2 regions of the Methylobacterium sp. 1A genome follow, and region 2 is predicted to be linked to the other one. Evidence: predicted binding sites of a transcription regulator. Region 2 holds the regulator's gene; the other holds the start of a gene.
The links. Region 2 encodes LexA, which represses DNA repair genes until DNA is damaged. Its sites were predicted from a motif close to TGTTCNNNNTGTGTTCNG; they were not measured.
Positions count from the first base shown of each region.

Region 1: dinB (DNA polymerase IV) is a predicted target of LexA. The motif match lies at 2,627-2,644, and genes of this name have one in related genera.

Region 1 is NZ_JBYQVE010000001.1:3,446,643-3,450,757, forward strand. It holds gene ACX9MN_RS16780 (quinone oxidoreductase family protein) at 1-29, shown strand, start outside; gene pncA (bifunctional nicotinamidase/pyrazinamidase) at 39-665, shown strand; gene ACX9MN_RS16790 (hypothetical protein) at 765-965, shown strand; gene ACX9MN_RS16795 (hypothetical protein) at 1,014-1,238, opposite strand; gene dinB (DNA polymerase IV) at 1,523-2,605, opposite strand; gene rimO (30S ribosomal protein S12 methylthiotransferase RimO) at 2,798-4,115, opposite strand, start outside.
Region 2 is NZ_JBYQVE010000001.1:3,090,392-3,094,506, reverse strand. It holds gene ACX9MN_RS15125 (Uma2 family endonuclease) at 1-33, shown strand, start outside; gene fae (formaldehyde-activating enzyme) at 180-719, opposite strand; gene ACX9MN_RS15115 (hypothetical protein) at 1,040-1,255, shown strand; gene ACX9MN_RS15110 (hypothetical protein) at 1,273-1,722, opposite strand; gene lexA (transcriptional repressor LexA) at 1,973-2,701, shown strand; gene ACX9MN_RS15100 (ComEC/Rec2 family competence protein) at 2,695-4,115, opposite strand, start outside.

The DNA.
Region 1 (4,115 bases), 360 kb from region 2:
CCACCGGCTCGATCGTGATGCTGCCGTAGGGACCGACCGTGACGCCCGGCAACGCCGACCTGCTCCTCGTCGTCGACGTGCAGGTCGACTTCCTGCCGGGCGGGGCGCTCCCCGTCCCGGGGGGCGACGCGGTGATCGGCCCGATCAACGACCTCCAGCACCGCTTCCGGCACGTGGTGCTGATGCAGGACTGGCATCCGGCCGATCACGTCTCCTTCGCCGAGACCCATCCGGGGCGGGCCCCGTTCGAGACCGTGACGCTGCCCTACGGGCCGCAGGTGCTGTGGCCGCGCCACTGCGTCCAGGGCAGCCCCGGGGCCGCCTTCGCGCCGGACCTCGCCACCGACCGGGCGAGCCTGGTGGTGCGCAAGGGGCTGGATCCGCGGGTCGACAGCTACTCGGCCTTCCTGGAAGCCGACCGGGCCACGCGCACCGGCCTCGCCGGGGCGCTCCGGGAGCGCGGCATCACCCGCGTCGCCGTGTGCGGCCTCGCCACCGATTTCTGCGTCGCCTGGAGCGCGCTCGACGCGCGCGACGCGGGGTTCGACGTCCTCGTGGTGGCGGACGCGGTGCGCGGGATCGACGTGGACGGGTCGCTCGCGCGGGCCTGGGCGCGGATGGAGGCGGCGGGCGTCCGCCGGATCGCCGCGGCGGAGATCGGCTGAGGGCGTGCGGGGACCGGGAGGCGAACCGCCGCACGCCGCGCGGGAGACCGGCCCCGCGCCGACGCGTTGGCCCGACATCAGCATCCGACAGGAGCCTGCATGTCATCCAAGCACCCGAAGACCGACACGCCCACGGACGCCGACCTCAAGGGCAATCCCGGGATCGGCACCTCGAAGGGGATGAGCGGCGCCGACCCGGCGGATCTGCAGGCGGATTCGACCTTCGAGGGCGACGTCGACAACGAGACGAAGCTCGACGGCGGCGTCGACCCCGACCACCGGCCGCGCAAGAACGCGTGACCGAGAACGCGTGACCGGATGCCCGAGCCGGTGCGGCCCGGGTCGATCTCAGCGACTGCGCGCCGGCGCCTTCGGCCGCTGCGGTGCGGGGGCCGCGGGCCTGGCGCTCGGGCCGCCTGCCGGAACGTAGACCTGGGCCGGGCTCGCGGTGTAGCCCCGGAGTTGGGCCGCGTTGGCGGCCCCGAAAGCGGATGTGCCGTCCGCGCGGGCGGCGCCCGCCGCGAGGGCCGATAGAAGCGCGGCGGCCAGGGCCAGGCGGGCGTGCTTCGGCATCGACAGGGTCCTTGTGTTCGCGCGGGCTCGAGAAACCCTGATCCAGACCGGATCGCTCCGCTCTGCGATCGACCCGGCCTTCCCGACGTGCGGAACCGCACAGGCGCCGTGTCGTGCATGACGGCGGCGGCTCTATCGCTTTCCGGTTGATCGCTTCCCAACCGTCGTCGTTGCGAGTGGAGCGAGGCGATCCAGGGCAGCGCCACGCTGACCGATGTCCTGCTGCCCGGGGCCACTTCGCTGCGCCCGTGATGACGGAGCGTGGGCCTGCCCCGGAGGCCGTGTCAGAGCGCCAGCCCGAGCTGGAGCGGCGCCTCGGGCGCGTCCTGCGCGAAGCCCGACAGCGACACCCCGATCAGCCGCGCGCTGCGGCGCAGGGGGAACAGGCCGGCGAGCAGGTCGAGGCCGATCCGCTCCAGGGCGGCCCGGTCGGCCACCGGCACGGCGAGGGACTTCGCCCGGGTGACCTGCGCGAAATCCGAGAACTTGAGCTTCAGGGTCACGGTCCGGGCGCGCATGCCCTTGGCGTCGGCGCCCGCCCAGACCTTGTCGAACAGCGGCGCCAGCCGGGCGGCCAGGACCTCGAAAGCGGCGGTGTCGTCCGAGAAGGTGGTCTCGGCCCCGATCGACTTGCGCACCCGGTGGGCGCGGACCGGCCGCGCGTCGATCCCGCGGGCGACCGCGTGGTAGTAGGCGCCCGCGGAGCCGAAGGTCTCGCGCAGGCGCTCCGGCGTCCAGGCGCGCAGATCCGCCCCGGTCTCGATCCCGAGCCGCTTCATCTTCGCCTCGGTGACCGGGCCGACGCCGTGGAACCGGCCGATCGGCAGCGCCGCCACGAAGTCCGGCCCCATGGCGGGAGTGATGACGAACAGGGCGTCGGGCTTGCGGTGGTCGGACGCCACCTTGGCGAGGAACTTGTTGTACGAGACCCCGGCCGAGGCGATGAGCCCGGTGCGCTCCAGGATCTCGGCCCGGATCGCCTTCGCCACGGCCGTCGCCGTCGGGAGGCCCTGGAGGTTCTCGGTGACGTCGAGATAGGCCTCGTCGAGGGCCACCGGCTCGATGATGGCCGTGTGCCGGGCGAAGACCGCCCGGATCTCCTCGGAGACTGCCCGGTAGACCTCGAAGCGCGGCTTCACGAACAGCAGGTCCGGGCACAGCCGTCGCGCGGTGGCCGACGGCATGGCGGAGCGGACACCGAATTTTCGGGCCTCGTAGCTCGCAGCGGCCACCACCCCGCGCTCCCGGGAGCCGCCGACCGCCAGCGGCCGGCCGCGCAGCGACGGGTCGTCGCGCTGCTCCACGGAGGCGTAGAACGCGTCCATGTCGATGTGGATGATCTTTCGGAGCGCGACCTCCGGATCCATCGCCGCCTCGGGTCCCGACCAAGTTCCTGATCTGTTCCGAAAGACCGCGCGGGGCGGGCGGGGTCAAGCCGCGCCGGACGCGGCGTCAACAGGAGTCCGGTCCGCGCCCGTCATCGCGAGCGCAGCGCGACGTTCTCGAGCGCAGCGCATCCCTGGATTGCTTCGCTGCGCTCGCAAAGACGGGGTCTGCCGTCAGGCGACGCTGCCGTAGAGGTCGTAGGCCTCGGCCCGGTCGATCTTCACCGTGACGATGTCGCCGACCCGCACCGGGCGCCGGAAGGCGGCGTGGACGGTGCCGTCGATCTCCGGCGCGTCGGCCTTGGACCGGCCCCGCGCCACCCCGCCCTCGACGGAATCGACGATGACGGGCAGCCGCTTGCCGACCTTGGCCCGCTGCAGCCGGAGCGCGATGCCGTTCTGGGTCTCCATGAACCGGCGCTTGCGCTCGGCCTTCACCGCCGGCGGCACGAGGTCGCCCAGCGCGTTGGCGGTGGCGCCGGCCACCGGCTCGTACTCGAAGCAGCCGACGCGATCGAGCTTGGCCTCCTGCAGCCAAGCGAGCAGCTCCTCGAACTCGGCCTCGGTCTCGCCGGGGAAGCCGACGATGAAGGTCGAGCGGATAGCGAGGTCCGGGCAGGTCTGCCGCCAGCTGCGGATCCGGTCGAGCTGGCGCTCCTGGTTGCCGGGGCGGCGCATGCGCTTGAGCACGGAGGGGCTCGCGTGCTGGAGCGGCATGTCGAGGTAGGGGAGCACCTTGCCCTCGGCCATCAGCGGGATGACCTCGTCCACGTGCGGGTAGGGGTAGACGTAGTGCAGCCGCACCCAGGCGCCGAGCTCGCCGAGTTCCTTGGTGAGGTCGTAGAACTTGGCGCGGACCTGGCGGTCGCGCCACGGGCTCTCACTGTAGCGGATGTCGACGCCGTAGGCGCTGGTGTCCTGGCTGACGACCAGCAGCTCCTTCACGCCGGCCTTCACCAGTTTCTCGGCCTCGCGCAGCACGTCGGCGGCGGGGCGGCTGACGAGGTTCCCGCGCAAGCTCGGGATGATGCAGAAGCTGCAGCGGTTGCTGCACCCCTCCGAGATCTTCAGGTAGGCGTAGTGGCGCGGGGTGAGCTTGATCCCCTGCGGCGGCACGAGGTCGAGGAACGGGTCGTGGGCCGGCGGCACCGCCTCGTGGACGGCCGCCACCACAGACTCGTAGGCCTGGGGCCCGGTCACCGCCAGGAGGTCGGGGTACTTCTCGCGGATCTCCTCCGGCTGCGCGCCCATGCAGCCGGTGACGATGACGCGGCCGTTCTCCGCCATGGCCTCGCCGATGGCCGAGAGCGACTCCGCCTTGGCGGAATCGAGGAAGCCGCAGGTGTTGACGATCACCACGTCGGCGCCGTCGTGCCGCCGGGCCAGCTCGTAGCCCTCCGCGCGCAGGTGGGTGAGGATCCGCTCGGAATCGACCAGCGCCTTGGGGCAGCCCAGCGAGACGAACGAGATTTTCGGGGCGGCGCCGGGAGCG
Region 2 (4,115 bases):
ACGCCCGTGGGGCGTGCGTCGGGACCGGGTTGACCCACAAACCATCGAAGGAACCGGGCTGGCCCCCTCCTTGCCAGCGCAGCGAAGCGATCCAGGCGGCGCCACGGTCACCGAACGCGCGCTGCCCCGACGCGCTTCGCCGCGCGATGACGGGGCGGCGTGCCCCGCCGAGCGGCCGCTCAGTACTCGATCACGCCGTCGAGCGCGTAGTGCTTCACGGTCTTCCGGTTGGCGATCAGCTCGTCGACCGTGGGCTCGCCCTTGAGGGCGCGGGCGATGGCGAGTTTCGTGGCCTCGTAGTTGGTCCGGTAGAGGTCCTTCTGGTCGAGGTTGTCGTCCTCGGCGCAGCGCTGATCGAGCCAGATCATGATGATCATGCACAGCTCGTCGAGCCCGTCCTTCGGCAGGATGCCCTCGATGATGCAGTCCACGATCGCGTCGCCGGTGGCGGCCTGGACCACGCCGCCGAGGAGCTCGGCATACTCGGCCGTGTGGATCGTGACCTTGGTGGTCATCATCGTGGCCGGGCGCACGAGCTGGTTGAGGTCGCGCACCACGAACATCCGCGTGTGGCCCTGGACCTGCCCCATCATCGACGCGAAGGCCTGACCGACCGGGCCGCGCACCGAGCCGATCAGCACCTCCGGCATGGCGTCGGTGTACTGGCCCTCGGCCGCCAGCACCGTGGCCTCGCCCGTGCGGAACCAGATCTCTTGCATGTTCGAACTCCACCTGATCGGAGCCCGCGGGAGACATCATCGGCGGCCTCGCGTCAATCGCCCCGAAGCCGGCTCCCATCCCGGCCGCCCCTGCCCTCGCCCGCGCTGCGGCGCGGGCGCGGACCCGTGCCGCCCCGCGTCGCCGCGATGCGGCCGCCGGCATCCGCGACGGCGCGCATCTCCACCCCTGCGCGGCCTGTGGCCTTGAGGAACGCGGACAGGCGAGGCAGGGAAGATCGGAGCGCGGCTCCGGGAGCGGTCCCGGGCCTGGCCGTTCCGGTGGGCGCGCGGCGCCGTGCCGGGCATGCGGGAGGAACACGATGGCGGAGAGCACGGACCGGGGCTCCGGCTGGAGCCTTCAGGCGAGCGCCGTGCCCGACGGGGTGCGCCTGGAACTCGCCCTCGCCGACCTCGGCGGTGCGCCGGTCACCGCCGCGATCGTGCTCGACCGGACGGAGGCCCGGGCCTTCGCCCGCGCCCTGCTGGCCGCCGCCGGCGACGCCGCGGAGCGGACCTTCCCGAAGCCGGGCGCCTGAGGACGCGCCGCCAGCCGTCAGCGCACGCCGAGGCCCGGATTGCGGCCCGGCAGGCGGGGGACCACGGTGCCGCGCTTCTCGATCGGCGCGTCGCAGGCGTAGGCGAACTCAGTCTTCAGCGGATCGAACACGGTCTCGCCGGTGATCCGGCAATCCTCGCGCACGGTCTCGTCGAGATAGGCCCGGGCGGCGGTGCGGAAGCGCTTCACCCGGGTGGCGCCCGGCTCCGGATCGATCCGGACCTCGCTCAGGTTGCAGCCGGTATACTCGCGCAGGGCGTTGGACACGATCAGCATCCGGCGCAGCTGCCGGTTGTCGTAGACCTCGTAGGGCTCCTTGCAGCCGATCGTGACGACCTGGGGAGTGAGCGCCACGTAGTTCCGCGAGATGTAGGAGAATCCGGTGGTGCAGCCGGCGAGGCCGAGGGCGGCGAGGCCGAGGGGCAGCAGAGCTGCGGGTCGTCGCATCCTCGTCATTCCAAGAGGGTCCCAGCCCGCGCCCCGGATCCGCCGCCTTCCCGGCGGGGCGCCGCGATGCATTGAAACGGCTCCGCTTGCGCCGTCAATGCGTTTCTCGACCTTACTCCCGCGGGCGCGCCGCGGCGCGCCGGGCCGAGCGGTGCCGCTCTTGCGGAACACTTGCGGAACGTTTAACCTGTTCGTGATTTGTTTCGGAGACCGTCACGTGGCGGTCCGCCAAGCCGCGAGTCCCCCGTCGATGCTCACGCGCAAGCAGCTGGACCTCCTGCGATTCATCCAGAGCCGGATGCAGGAATGCGGTGTCCCGCCGTCGTTCGACGAGATGAAGGATGCCCTCGATCTCAAGTCGAAATCCGGCATCCACCGGCTGATCACGGCGCTCGAGGAGCGCGGCTTCCTCCGGCGCCTCCCCAATCGGGCGCGCGCCATCGAGGTGATCCGGATCCCCGAGAGCCTGACCCAGGCCGCTCCGGCGACTCAGGCCCCCGTCGAGCCGCGCCGCTTCACGCCGAGCGTGGTCGAGGGCGGTAAGTCCAAGCAGCCGCCGGCCCCGGCGAGCACGCGGATGATCGACGAGTCCGGCCGCGCCATCTCGATCCCGGTCATGGGCCGGATCGCGGCCGGTACGCCCGTCTCGGCGATCCAGAACCAGAGCCACGCCATCACCCTGTCGCCGGACTTCGTGGCCGGCGGCGAGCACTACGCCCTCGAGGTGCGCGGCGACTCGATGGTCGAGGCGGGCATCCTGGACGGCGACCTCGTGGTCATCCGCAAGCAGGAGACGGCCAATACCGGCGACATCATCGTGGCACTGATCGACGACGAGGAGGCGACGCTCAAGCGCCTGCGCCGCCGCGGCTCGTCGATCGCCCTCGAGGCCGCCAACCCGGCCTACGAGACCCGCGTGCTCGGGCCCGACCGGGTCCGGATCCAGGGCCGCCTCGTGAGCCTCGTCCGCCGCTACTGAAGCGGCTCGGCCGGCGCGTCGCCGGGGGCGAGGTCTCCGCCCGGCGCGGCGTCGGCCTCCGGCGTCGCGGCGACCCCGTCCTCCGCGGGGCGGTCGCCCGGCTCCGCGGTGACCGGCCGCGGCGGTCCAGGCCCGCGCCCGGCGGCCGGCTGCCAGGGCACGGCGCGGCCGTCGTTCCGGGCGTAGCGCGCGGCGAAGCCGTCGCCGTCGATCCGGAGGGCCACGGCCCCGCGGGCGGCGAGGACGCGCCGGTCGATCACCAGCGGCCCCGTGCAGGTCGGCGGCGCCGCGAGGCCCGTGATCAGCACCGCGGCGCGGGCGCAATCCTCCGGGAAGGCCCGCCGGTCCCGGACCAGGGCGACCGCCCGCCCGTCCGGCAGCCGGGCGGTGCAGCCGAGCCGGTCGCAGCGCCCGCTGCCCGACCGGACGATCAGCGCCGCGGACCGCCGCCCGTCGCCGTCCGCCTTCAGCCACTGCTCGAGGACGAAGCCCGAAGGGCTGCCGAGGGCCGCGAGCCGCCCGTCCGGGCCCCGCACCGCGGCCCCCGCGCCCTGCCGGTCGACGTAGAGGTCGTAGTGGTCGGGCCGGGCCGCGAGGACGAGCCCGAGCAGGACCGGCGGCACGGCGAGCCAGCGCAGGCGCGAGGCCGGCAGCGTCCCCAGCAGCAGGCCGGCGGTCAGCAGGGCCAGCGCCCCGGCGCCGAAGGCCGGCAGCACCAGGACCGCCCGCTCGAACCCGGCGATCCAGTCCGAGATCGCCAGCATCCCGGCCACCGCCTGCCCCATCAGCCACCAGACCGGCCGGTCGAGGGCGAAGGGATAGGCGAGGCAGCCGATCACCGCGGCGGGCATCACCACCAGGGAGACGAGCGGCAGGGTCAGGGCGTTGCCGACGAGGCCGAAGGGCTGGACCGTCTGGAAGTGGTAGGTGGCGAAGGGGGCCGTCGCGACCTGCGCCACCAGGGTCGTGGCCAGGGTCCCGGTGATCGCCGACAGGCCGGTCCCGACGAGCCGCCCGATCCGCCCGGCCCCCGGGCGCACGAGCAGCCGCCCGTCGATCAGCCGCGCGCAGGCGATCAGCCCGGCCACGGCGCCGAAGGACATCTGGAAGCTCGGGCCGAGCAGGCCCTCCGGCTCCCGGGCGAGCGCGATCAGCGCCGCGAGGGCGAGGTTGCGCATCGACAGGGCCGGCCGGTCCACCAGGATCGCGCCGAGCATGATCAGGGTCATGATCAGCGAGCGCTCGGCCGCGATGTCCCAGCCCGAGAAGGCGCAGTAGGCGGTGACGCCGACCATGGCGAAGCCGGCCGCGATCTTCTTGATCGGCCAGAGCAGCGCGCAGAGCGGCACCGCGGCGAGGAGCGCCCGCACCAGCCAGAACACCACGCCGGCGGCCAGCACCATGTGGAGGCCCG